DNA from 2 places in the Sphingomonas sp. 179-A 2A2 NHS genome. Region 1 is predicted to be linked to the other one. Evidence: predicted binding sites of a transcription regulator. Region 1 holds the regulator's gene; the other holds the start of a gene.
The links. The regulator LexA, encoded in region 1, represses DNA repair genes until DNA is damaged. The targets are predictions, from matches to a motif close to GTTCCNCNCTTGTTCT.
Positions count from the first base shown of each region.

Region 2: a site for LexA is predicted at 2,777-2,792, ahead of radA (DNA repair protein RadA). Genes of this name have one in related genera too.

Region 1 is NZ_JBIQDE010000003.1:516,051-521,665, forward strand. It holds gene trpD (anthranilate phosphoribosyltransferase) at 1-828, shown strand, start outside; gene trpC (indole-3-glycerol phosphate synthase TrpC) at 825-1,604, shown strand; gene moaC (cyclic pyranopterin monophosphate synthase MoaC) at 1,610-2,077, shown strand; gene ACH0AE_RS08855 (molybdopterin molybdotransferase MoeA) at 2,164-3,348, shown strand; gene lexA (transcriptional repressor LexA) at 3,405-4,064, shown strand; partial or broken gene ACH0AE_RS08865 (ComEC/Rec2 family competence protein) at 4,648-5,615, opposite strand, start outside.
Region 2 is NZ_JBIQDE010000005.1:4,187-9,801, forward strand. It holds gene ACH0AE_RS11935 (DUF4139 domain-containing protein) at 1-1,272, opposite strand, end outside; gene radA (DNA repair protein RadA) at 1,346-2,719, opposite strand; gene ACH0AE_RS11945 (hypothetical protein) at 2,879-3,262, shown strand; gene aat (leucyl/phenylalanyl-tRNA--protein transferase) at 3,331-4,065, shown strand; partial or broken gene ACH0AE_RS11955 (DUF2155 domain-containing protein) at 4,101-4,334, opposite strand; gene ACH0AE_RS11960 (NADH:ubiquinone oxidoreductase subunit NDUFA12) at 4,538-4,930, opposite strand; gene ACH0AE_RS11965 (hypothetical protein) at 5,078-5,347, shown strand; gene ACH0AE_RS11970 (DUF192 domain-containing protein) at 5,470-5,615, opposite strand, start outside.

The sequences.
Region 1 (5,615 bases):
GAGGCGGCCCGCGCGCTGCGTGAGCGGCTGATCCCGATCAGCGCTCCCGTCGGCGCCATCGACGTGTGCGGCACCGGCGGCGACGGCCACCACACCCTCAACGTCTCCACCGCGGTCAGCCTGGTCGTCGCGGCTTGCGGCGTGCCGGTCGCCAAGCACGGCAATCGCGCCGCCTCGTCCAAGGCCGGCGCGGCGGATACGCTGGAGGCGCTCGGCCTCGACATGGAGCGCGCCGGCGCGCTCGCTGAGGAGACGCTGAACGAACTCGGCATCTGCTTCCTGTTCGCCGCCAATCACCACCCGGCGATGAAGCGGATCACCCCGATCCGCCAGCGGCTGGGCAAGCGCACCATCTTCAACCTGATGGGCCCGCTCGCCAACCCGGCGCACGTCACGCGCCAGCTGATCGGCATCGCCCGTCCGGATTACGCCCCGGTCTATGCGGAGGCGCTGGAGCAGCTCGGCACCGAGGCCGCGCTGGTCGTCTCGGGCGAAGAGGGGCTGGACGAAGTCTCGGGCGCCGGCCCGACGGTGGCCGTCGCGATCGGCGATGTCGCGGTTGGGCACCGGATCGTGCCCGAGGACGCCGGCGTGCCGCGCCACCCGATCGAGGCAATCCGGGGCGGCGACCCTGAGCATAACGCACTCGCCCTGCGCCGCCTGCTGAACGGCGAGCATGGCGCCTATCGCGATGCCGTGCTGCTCAACGCCGCCACCGCGCTCGCGCTGGTCGGCGAGCCGATGGAAAGCGGCGCTTCCCGCGCAGCCGAGGCGATCGACAGCGGCGCCGCACGTGACCTGCTCGATCGCTGGATCGCCTGGGCATGACCATTCTGGACCGGATCCTCGCCACCAAGCACGAGGAAGTCGCCGCCCGCCGTGCGCAGCGCTCGATCACCGATCTCGACGCCCTCGCCGCCGCGCAGAGCGCGCCCCGCGGCTTCAAGGCAGCGCTGGACAACACGCCGGCGACCTACGGCCTCATTGCTGAGATCAAGAAGGCGAGCCCCTCCAAGGGTCTGATCCGCGCCGATTTCGATCCGCCCGCGCACGCCCGCGCATATGCCGCCGGTGGTGCCACCTGCCTCTCGATCCTCACCGATCACCAATATTTCCAGGGGCATGAGGATTATCTGATCGCCGCGCGCGCAGCGTGTGACCTGCCGGTGATCCGCAAGGATTTCCTGGTCGATCCGTGGCAGGTGGCCGAGGCTCATGCGATCGGCGCCGACGCGATCCTCATCATCATGTCCGCGCTCGACGATGTCGCCGCGGCCGAGATCGAGGCCGCCGCGTTCGAACGCGGCATGGACGTGCTGGTCGAAGTGCATGACGCAGACGAGCTCGAACGCGCGCTCAGCCTCAAGTCGCGGCTGATCGGCGTCAACAACCGAAACCTGCGCGATTTCTCGGTCAGCTTCGAACGCACCTATGAACTCGTCGGTCAGGCGCCGGCAGGCTGCACCTTCGTCGCCGAAAGCGGCCTCAACACCCGCGCCGATCTCGATGCGATGGCGGAGCATGGTGTGCGCTGCTTCCTGATCGGCGAGTCGCTGATGCGGCAGGACGATGTCGCCGCCGCCACCCGCGCGCTGGTCGGCTAACGGCGATGAGCGGCCTCACCCATCTCGATGACGCCGGCGCCGCGCGGATGGTCGATGTCGGCGGCAAGAGCGAGACCGTGCGTGAGGCGGTGGCCGAGGGTCGCATCATCATGTCGGCCGAGGCAGCACAGGCGATCGCCGACGGTGCCGTGGCCAAGGGCGACGTGCTTGCCGTTGCCCGCGTGGCCGGCATCATGGCCGCGAAGCGCACCAGCGAGTTGATCCCGCTCTGCCATCCGCTGCCGCTCACCAAGGTCTCGATCGATCTCACCGTCCAGCCGGAGGGGGTCGTCGCCACCGCAACCGTGGCCACGGCCGGGCGCACCGGCGTGGAGATGGAGGCGCTCACAGCCGTCTCCACGGCGCTCCTCACCGTCTACGACATGGCGAAGGCGCTCGATAAGCGGATGACGATCGAGGGCATCCGGCTGCTGCGCAAGACGGGCGGGAAGTCGGGCGACTTCACCGCCTGATCCCGCCTCGCCCCCGGCTCGGCCTTAGCGCCCAGCGGGCAACGAACACCCTGTCGCCGCCTCCCGTAATCTGCCACTCCCGCACCATGAGCGAATTGCTTCCCGTGGCCGAAGCGCAAGCGCGTCTGCTCGCCAGCGTCACCCCCGTCTCGATCGAGACGCTGCCGATCACCCGGGCAATCGGCCGCTGGGCTGCGGCCCCGCTGGTGGCGCAGCGCACCCAGCCCGCACGCGATCTGTCCGCGATGGATGGCTATGCACTGCGCTTCGCCGATCTCCCGGGCCCGTGGCGCGTGATCGGTGAAAGTGCCGCCGGCCGCCCGTTCGAGGGCAAGGTGGCGGTGGGCGAAGCGGTGCGCATCTTCACCGGTGCGGCACTGCCGGACGGCGCCGACACGGTCATGGTGCAGGAAGAGGCAGCGCGGGACGGCGACCAGCTGATGCTCGATGGCGAAGGGCCGCTTAAGCTCGGCGGCAACGTCCGCCGTCGCGGCCTCGATTTCACGCAAGGCGACACCTTGGCGGCGGCGGGCGAACGCCTCGTCCCTGCGCGCCTCGCCGTCGCTGCGACCGGCGGTGTCGGTGACGTCGCGGTGCATCGCCGCGTGCGGGTGGCCATTGCCGCGACGGGCGACGAGCTGGTCGATCCCGGCACTGCTGCCCGCGCCGATGCCCTTCCCGAATCCAATCGCCTGCTGATCCGCGCTTTGCTCGCCGATCTGCCGGCGGACATTATCGACCTCGGCATTCTCCCCGATCGACTGGACGTGCTCACCGACGCCTTCGCCTCCGTCGACGCGGACCTGCTCGTCACCACCGGCGGTGCCTCGGTCGGCGATCACGATCTGGTGCGCCCGGCCCTGATCGCAGCTGGGGCCAGCATCGACTTCTGGCGCGTAGCGCTTCGCCCCGGCAAGCCGCTGATGGCCGGCCGCCGCGGCGCCATGGCGGTACTTGGCCTGCCGGGCAATCCGGTCTCCGCCTTCGTCACCGCGCTACTGTTCGTGAAGCCGCTGATCGCGCGCCTCGCGGGCGCCGCGCAGCCGCTGCCGCTCACCACCCGCGCCACGCTTGGCGAAGCGCTGCCGCCGAACGGCCCGCGCACCGATTACATGCGCGCCGCGCTGGTCGATGGCGAGGCATTCGTCGCCGCCATCCAGGACAGTTCCATGCTGCTCACGCTTGCCCGGGCCGGCTGCCTGATCGTCCGCCCACCGCACGATCCGGCGCGGGAACGCGGCGACTCGGCAGAAATCCTGATGATCGCTTGACGCATTGAGGAACGTTCCATAAAGGTTCTTCGTCTGTTCGCGGCGGAGGCGATGCGATGCTTACGAAAAAGCAGCACGAGCTGATCTGTTTCATCAACGACCGGCTGGTCGACACCGGCGTGTCGCCCTCGTTCGAGGAAATGAAGGAGGCGCTCGACCTCAAGTCGAAGTCCGGCGTCCACCGCCTGATCTCGGCGCTGGAGGAACGCGGCTTCCTACGTCGCCTGCCGAACCGTGCGCGCGCGCTCGAAGTGCTCAAGATGCCCGAGCGTCTGGACGCGAAGAAGGCGCCCGCACCGGCCGCCCGGCCCGCCGTGCCCGAACCCGCCAACGACGTCATCGAAGTGCCGCTGCACGGCCGCATTGCCGCCGGTGTGCCGATCGAGGCGATGGAGGGTGCGTCCTCGCTCCCCGTCCCCGCTGCGCTGCTTGGCTCGGGTGAGCATTTCGCGCTCGAGGTCGCTGGTGACTCGATGGTCGAGGCCGGCATTCTCGACGGCGATTTCGCGCTGATCCGCAAGCAGGACGTGGCCCGCGACGGCGAGATCGTGGTTGCGCTGATCGAGGACAGCGAAGCGACGCTTAAATATTTCCGTCGCGAGGGGGCGATGATCCGGCTCGATCCGGCGAACCGCGCTTATGATCCGCAGCGCTACGCCCCGGCGCAGGTGCGCGTGCAGGGTAAGCTCGCGGGAATCCTTCGCCGCTATTCCTGATCGCCGCCATCACCCAGGGGTGCGTGTCTCCGGGCCGTTGAACCGTCATGACACTCCCGGTCGCCAGCGTGACGGCGACCCCGCCGGTTTTCGCCAGCGTCTCGCGATCTAGGCGTAGCCAGCGCGGCTGGCACCGCCGCGGCAGCCGACGCTCGCTGATCACCACGTCCGCGGCCAGGCACGCCTCGATCAGTTCGCCCGCCGGCACTAGGTACGCGCTCCGCGTCGCAAGGATGCGCCAGCTGCGCTCACCCGCGGCCAGGTCGACGCGGCAAAGGTCGCGGCTGCACTGCGCAGCTGACTGTTCGGACAGCAGCACCGGCTCCACGTCGCTGCCGCCATTCTCCGCCAGCATGTCGCGCGCATAATCGCCCGCGCGATCACGCAGCAGCGCGACCCGGCCGTCCGGCAACCGGATCCCGACGTGCCGTCCGTCCCCCGTTACCAACAGGTCCGGCGCGGGCACCATCAGCGCCCATAGCGCACCGATCGCCACCGGTATCGCGCCAATCCGGCGCATGTTCGTCCGCCACAGTGCCAGCCACAATCCGCCCGCGACCATCAATCCAAAGGCGCCGCGCGGCATGGCGGGCAAGGCAGCGACCGCGCCCGGCGCCTCCGCCGTCACCCGCGCAAGTCCCAGCAGCAGCGCCAGCGCCTGCCCCGCCAGCCACCATACCGGCCCGCCAAGCCCCACACCGTCCAGCGCCAGCGCCATTGCCTCCAGTGGCATCACCACGAACGTCGTCAGCGGGATTGCGACGATATTGGCCAGCGCGCCGTAGATCCCCGCCTTGTGGAAATGGAACACCGCGATCGGCATCAGCGCGATCTCCACCGCGATGCCCGTCAGCAGCAGGGATCCCCCGCCGCGCAGCATCCGCGCCGCCCAGCCTTCCTCGCGCGGGCCGAACCACTGCCGCACCCGCGGATGCTCGGCGAGCGCGATGATCGCCGTGACCGCCGCGAACGACAGCTGGAAGCTTGGCCCGGCGAGCGACTCGGGCCACAGCAGAAGCACCACCACCGCGCCTGTCGCCACCAGCCGCAACGTCAGCGCCTCGCGCCCCAGCGCCATCGCGGCGAGCACCAGCAGCGCGGCGATGCAGCTTCGGATCGTCGGCACCTCGCTCCCCGTCAGCAAGGTGTAGCCGACCGCCGCCCCGGCCGCGACGGCGGCCGCGATCAGCGGCACCCGGCCTGTCAGCGCCAACCGCATGTTGAGCGCCAGCAGCCGCATCGCGATCACCATGGTGAGCCCCACCACCGCGGTGATGTGCAGTCCGCTCACCGACAACAGGTGCGCGAGGCCCGAGCGGCGCATCGCTTCCTGATCCTCCGCCGCGATGCCGCCGGTATCCCCCGTCGCCAGCGCCGCCGCGATCCCGCCAGCGCTCCCCTCCAGCCGCGCCTGGATGTGCCGTGACAGCCGCGCGCGCAGCGGCTCGGCCGTGTCGCCGGCGCTCAGTATCCGCGGTGGGCCCAGCGCCCGCCCGGTCGCGCCGATAGAATCGAACCACGCGACCCGCGCAAAGTCATAGGCGCCCGGCA
Region 2 (5,615 bases), on a different contig from region 1:
GGTGGCGCGGTCCACCTCCATCGTCCGCGTCTCGCCATCCTCGGTGACGCGATAGCGAGCAACGCGGCGCCCTTCGTCGCCGTCGATCTCTTCCCGCTTCACCACCTCGGGGCGAACCTTCACGTCGAATGCCTCGCCGGTGACGAGTGCCAGCGAGGATCCCATCGGCGTATGGCCGATCGCACGCTCGCCAATGAACTGCGGCTGGCCGGCCGCATCGCGAATATAGAGCCGCACCGTCCCGGCGGGCAGCGCATCGCCCAGCCCACCGGTACGGGACGAGGAAAAGGCGAAGATGGTTGAGGCGCTTCCGGGCTCGCTCTGCGTGTGGAGGGCAGGGACGCGATACTCGTACGCCTTGCGTGCGGGAACGGCGGACACGTTGAGGAAGCTCACTTGCTTCTGCTGCTTGGCGGCGATCGTCGTGCGGTGTCCCAGCGGGTACAGATAGAAGTCCCCGAGCCGCCCGCGCGGTGCCGTCTCGGTACCAGCAGCGGTGCCAGGCGCGTAATTGCCGACGGCTGGAGCCCGCCGCGATGTATTGGCCGTTGGCGCCCCCGCCACCAGCACCGCATCGGCGTTCACCATCGGCGTGTCATTGCTGTTGCGCAGCGTCACCCAGCCCTGCACGTCAATCGTGCTCCTCGCCTCATCGAACAGTGCGACATAGTCTGCATTCCAGCCGAACCCGTTCGACAGGTAACTGAGCGTTGCCGGCCGTGTCCCGGCGCGGGCGGAATCGACCGTCACCGACAGCGTCGGCCGCGCGCGCAAGTTGGGCGGCAGGGAATCGAACACCACCCGCACGGGCAGGCCGTCGTCGCGCAGCACCTCGATCCGGTCGCCGATCCGCAGCACCACGCCGCCATTATTGGCCAGCACCGTCGCCCGCTCGCGCGTCTCCGCGCCAGTCGCGGGGTTCGTGCGCAGGATCGTGATCGTCTGGCCGACTGCCTTTTCCATCAGCGCCTGCGGGGAGAGCAGGTCGTAATCGAAATTCTGTTCGATGATCGTCACGCCATCGGTCGACAGCCGCACCGTTTCCGGCCGGATCCCATTCGACACGTCGGGGAAGTCCTGCCGGCTCACCCCCCTTGGAAGATTGAGCTGCCGCGTGTCCTGCACAAGCGCCAGGTTGTTGTTGTAGATGGTGACGGCCACGTCGCCCTGCGCGCTTCGCGCCGGCCCACCTCCCGGCGTAGGAGCCTGTGCCCAAACCTGCGTTGCCGCCGACGACGCGATCAGCGTCATCGCCATGCCCAACCGACGCATGCGACCTCTCCCCCGTTTCCTCAACAGCTTAGGGTTGCCTCCAGCCGGCGTCATCCCATGAAATGCGCTGCCGTCATCCACGGCCCAGCAAATGATCGACCAGCCGGCCCAGCGTCGGGAATCCCGCCAGTCGTAGCGCGGCTTTCTCACCCGTCGTCGATGCCGGCACCAGCGCCTGGCCGAAGCCAAGCTTCGCCGCTTCCTTCAGCCGGAGCGCGCCGTGCGCGACGCTTCGGACCTCGCCGGACAGAGCGACTTCGCCGAACGCCACCGCATCCGCCGGCACCGGCCGCTCCGACAGCGCGGACACCAGCGCCGCTGCCACCGCCATATCCGCCGCCGGATCCTGCACGCGATATCCACCCGCGACGTTCAGATAAACTTCCGCCGAGGAGAAGCTGAGCCCGCAGCGCGCTTCGAGCACGGCCAGGATCATCGCCAGCCGCCCGCTGTCCCAGCCGACCACCGCCCGCCGCGGCGTCGCCCCGCTCGCCAGCCGGACGACCAGCGCCTGGATCTCCACCAGCACCGGCCGCGTCCCTTCCAGCGCCGGGAACACCACCGCCCCCGTCACGCTCTCGTCGCGCTGCGTCAGGAACAGCGACGACGGGTTCGACACTTCGGTCAGCCCTTCGCTCTGCATCGCGAAGACGCCGATCTCGTCGGTGCCGCCGAAGCGGTTCTTGATCGCGCGCAGGATGCGATACTGGTGGCTGCGCTCGCCCTCGAAGCTCAGCACCGTATCCACCATATGTTCCAGCACGCGCGGGCCGGCGATCGTGCCATCCTTGGTGACATGGCCGACGAGCACGAGCGCCGTGCCGCGCTCCTTGGCAAAGCGGATCAGTTCCTGCGCGCTGGCCCGCACCTGGCTGACGGTGCCAGGCGCGCCCTCGATCAGATCTGAATGCATCGTCTGGATCGAATCGATCACCAGTAGGGCCGGCGGTCGCCCCGCTCCCAAAGTGGTCAGGATATCGCGCACCGACGTGGCGGAAGCGAGTCGCACCGGCGCCTCCCCCAGCCCCAGCCGCCGTGCGCGCAGCCGTACCTGGTCGGCCGCTTCCTCGCCGGAGACATAGGCGACGTCCGCCCCGCCCAGCGCCAGCCGCGCCGCTGCCTGCAGCAGCAGCGTCGATTTGCCGATCCCGGGATCGCCGCCGATCAGCGTCGCGCTTCCCTCGACGAAGCCGCCGCCCAGCGCCCGGTCGAGCTCCGCAATGCCGCTTGCCATGCGCGCCGGCAGCGGCACCTCGGCGTCCAGCGCCACCATCGTCAGTGCGCGCCCGCCCCCCTGCAGATTGTGCTTCGCCTGAAACGGCGTCACCACCGCCGGCGCTTCCTCGACCAGCGTGTTCCACTCCGAGCAGTCGACGCACTGTCCCTGCCACCTCGAGGCGACCGAACCGCACGATTGGCAGACATAGCGTTTCTGGAGCTTGGCCATCTTCATTCCTGCAGTGCGACACGCGCCGTGGGCGACTTATACTTTCGTATCAGGGTCGGAACAACAAGGGAACAGAAGCTTAATATTCTGCACTTTGATACAATATGTCCGGCAGTGATCTTGACGTAGATTGCTGCATGCGCGAAGCGGGCTGCCGCTATGAAGAGCCCCCTTTATTTCGCCGCCGCGGCGCTCCTCGCGCTCGCTGCCTGCAACTCCAAGTCGGACGCTCCCGAAGTGCTCGACACCAACCCGGATCCGATGGCGACCGAGCTTGCCAATGCGGGTGCGGTTGAGCTTCCCCCGGCGATCAAGGCCGAGAAGACGATGCGCTGCAAGGACAACAGCCTTGCCTATGTCACCTTCTTCCAGGGTGACAAGCAGGCGATCGTCCGCACCGAGAAGGACGGCACGCCCGTCACGCTGACCGCTGCGAACGCCGGCGATCCGCTGGTTGCCGACGGCGGCTGGAAGCTGACCGGCACGCCCGAGAACATCACGCTGGAGCAGCCGGGCAAGGGCTCGCAGACCTGCCGCTCGTAAGAGCAACGAATACGCCGCCGCTCCTCCCGGGATGCGGCGGCGCCGTTATGTGATATGGTGCCGGCCTGATGGCCCGCCACCGCCCACGCCAGTCGCTGGATCCCGCCACCGTCCTCAGCGCTTATGCTGTCGGCGTCTTCCCGATGGCGGATGCGCGCGACGCGCCCGGCGTCTATTGGGTCGAACCGCGGCAGCGCGCGATCCTGCCGCTCGACGGCTTCCATCTTTCCCGTTCGCTGCGCCGCACGCTGAAGTCGGAACGCTTCCGGCTGACCGCCGATACCGCGTTCGACGAGATCATCGCGATGTGCGCCGAAGCCGCCACCGATCGGCCCGAAACCTGGATCAACCACTCGATCGAACGCGTCTTCCGGCAGCTTCATATCGCCGGCTTCGCCCATTCGATCGAATGCTGGGAAGGCGACTCGCTGGTCGGGGGGCTTTATGGCCTGGCACTGGGGCGCGCCTTCTTCGGCGAATCGATGGTCAGCCGAACGACGGACGCGTCCAAGGCCGCGCTCGCGGCACTCGTTGCGCGGCTGCGGGTTGGCGGCTTCACCCTGCTCGATTGCCAGTTCATGACCGATCACCTCGCCTCGATGGGCGCGGTGGAGATCGAACGCGCGGATTACGTTGCGTTGCTGGGCGATGCGCTCTCGGAAGTGCTCGGTGCCGCAGCCGCGGGAGATTCCTGGGCCGTGGGTGCGGGCGATTTCCGGGCGGTGGATGGCGTTCCCAGCACTTCTGTCGCCGGCCCCTTGTCCGGGAAGGACATCGTGCAGCTCTTGGCCCAGACGTCGTAGATCGGGTGCTGGACGACGTTCAGCGCAGGACGCTCCTTGTAGAGCCATCCCGAAAACGCCCGCCGCCACTTCTCATCCGCACCGCGCACGTCCAGCTGCACGAACGCGCCGGTCAGCTGCTCCTGCTCCCACGGCGCGGTGCGCTCGCACGCACGCAGCCGGACGATCGTATCGCCGACGCGCAGCGCTTGACCCGGCTTCATCGTCAGATCGCGGCTGACGCCATTGCGCTTGTTGAGCAGGCCGACGACCGCCACGCGCTCCGCCATCGGCGTGCTGCCGGCGTCTACTGGCCCCGTATCTCCCTCGACCGTCACCACATCGGAAGGCACTTCGGCCTCCGCGGCATCCGGCACTTGCTGACTGGCGACTGGCGTCTGGCGCGTGTCATCGCCCAGCCAGCGCGCACCCTGCCACACGCCGACGCCGATCAACGCCGCGGCGGCAAGACCGCCGGCCGCGACCGCCGGCTTCACGCGTCGGGGCTCCACGCCTCGTAATCACCTGTGGCCGCCTGGCGATGGCCGCCCTTTTCCAGCGCGCCCGACGGGCGATAGGCCTCTGGCGTCCCGGTCATGTTCGGCTTGGCCGGCTTTTGCCACGGCCGCGGGCTCGGCAGCGCCTCGTCGGGCGCGCCGTCCACATGGTGGTGCAGCCAGCTGAACCATTCCGGCGGGACGCGGCTCGCATCGTTTGGACCGTTGTAGATCACCCAGCGCCGCGGGTTGCCGGCGGTATCCCGCCCGCCTTCCCAATAGACGTTGCCAAGCGCGTCCTCGCCGACGCGCGTCTTGCCGCGCAGGCCGAACCAGGTACCGATGGTGGCGCCGTTCCACCAGGTGAAGGGGTTGAGATTGATGCCCATGACGGCCCCGCGCTTAGCGGTTGGCGCTCGCCCCTTCAATGCCGTGCGGCAGTGCTTTCTCGGGTCGATGCGCCGCATGCCAGGGAACAAAGCCGGGGATTTGGCCATTGCTGCTGTTGATGAACCGAAACGAACAGGGGTAAACAGATGAAGAAGCTAGTTATTGGCGGTCTTGCTGCAGGTGTGATGTCGCTCGCGGCGTGCAATTCCAGCCCGCGCGAACAGGCTGCCGACAATATCGAAGCCAATGCCGAGGCCCGCGCCGACAATCTTGAGGATATGGCCGATAACGTCTCGTCGGACGTGGCCAGCGACGCGCTTGAGAACCAGGCGGATGCGGTTCGCGCAACGGGCGAGAATCAGGCGGACGACCTGCGCACCAACGATCCGGACACCAACCTGGCGAACGGGATCTAAATCACCCATTGGCGGACCGGCCCGGTCCGCCGGCCGTCAAACAGCAAGGGCGCCCAAGTTTGCTTGGGCGCCCTTTTTTTTGCGTATCCGCTACTCGTCGCCGCCAGCGGCGCTGGCGGATGCTACTTCCAGCTCACCTTGTCGCCTTCGCTGATGCCCAGTTCAGCCGATCGGCCGCCATTGATCTCCAGCACCGCCGCCACCGGCTCGCCCGACGGCACCTGCGCTTCTGAGAAGGGCACCGTATTCTCGGCGATGCGGGCGATCG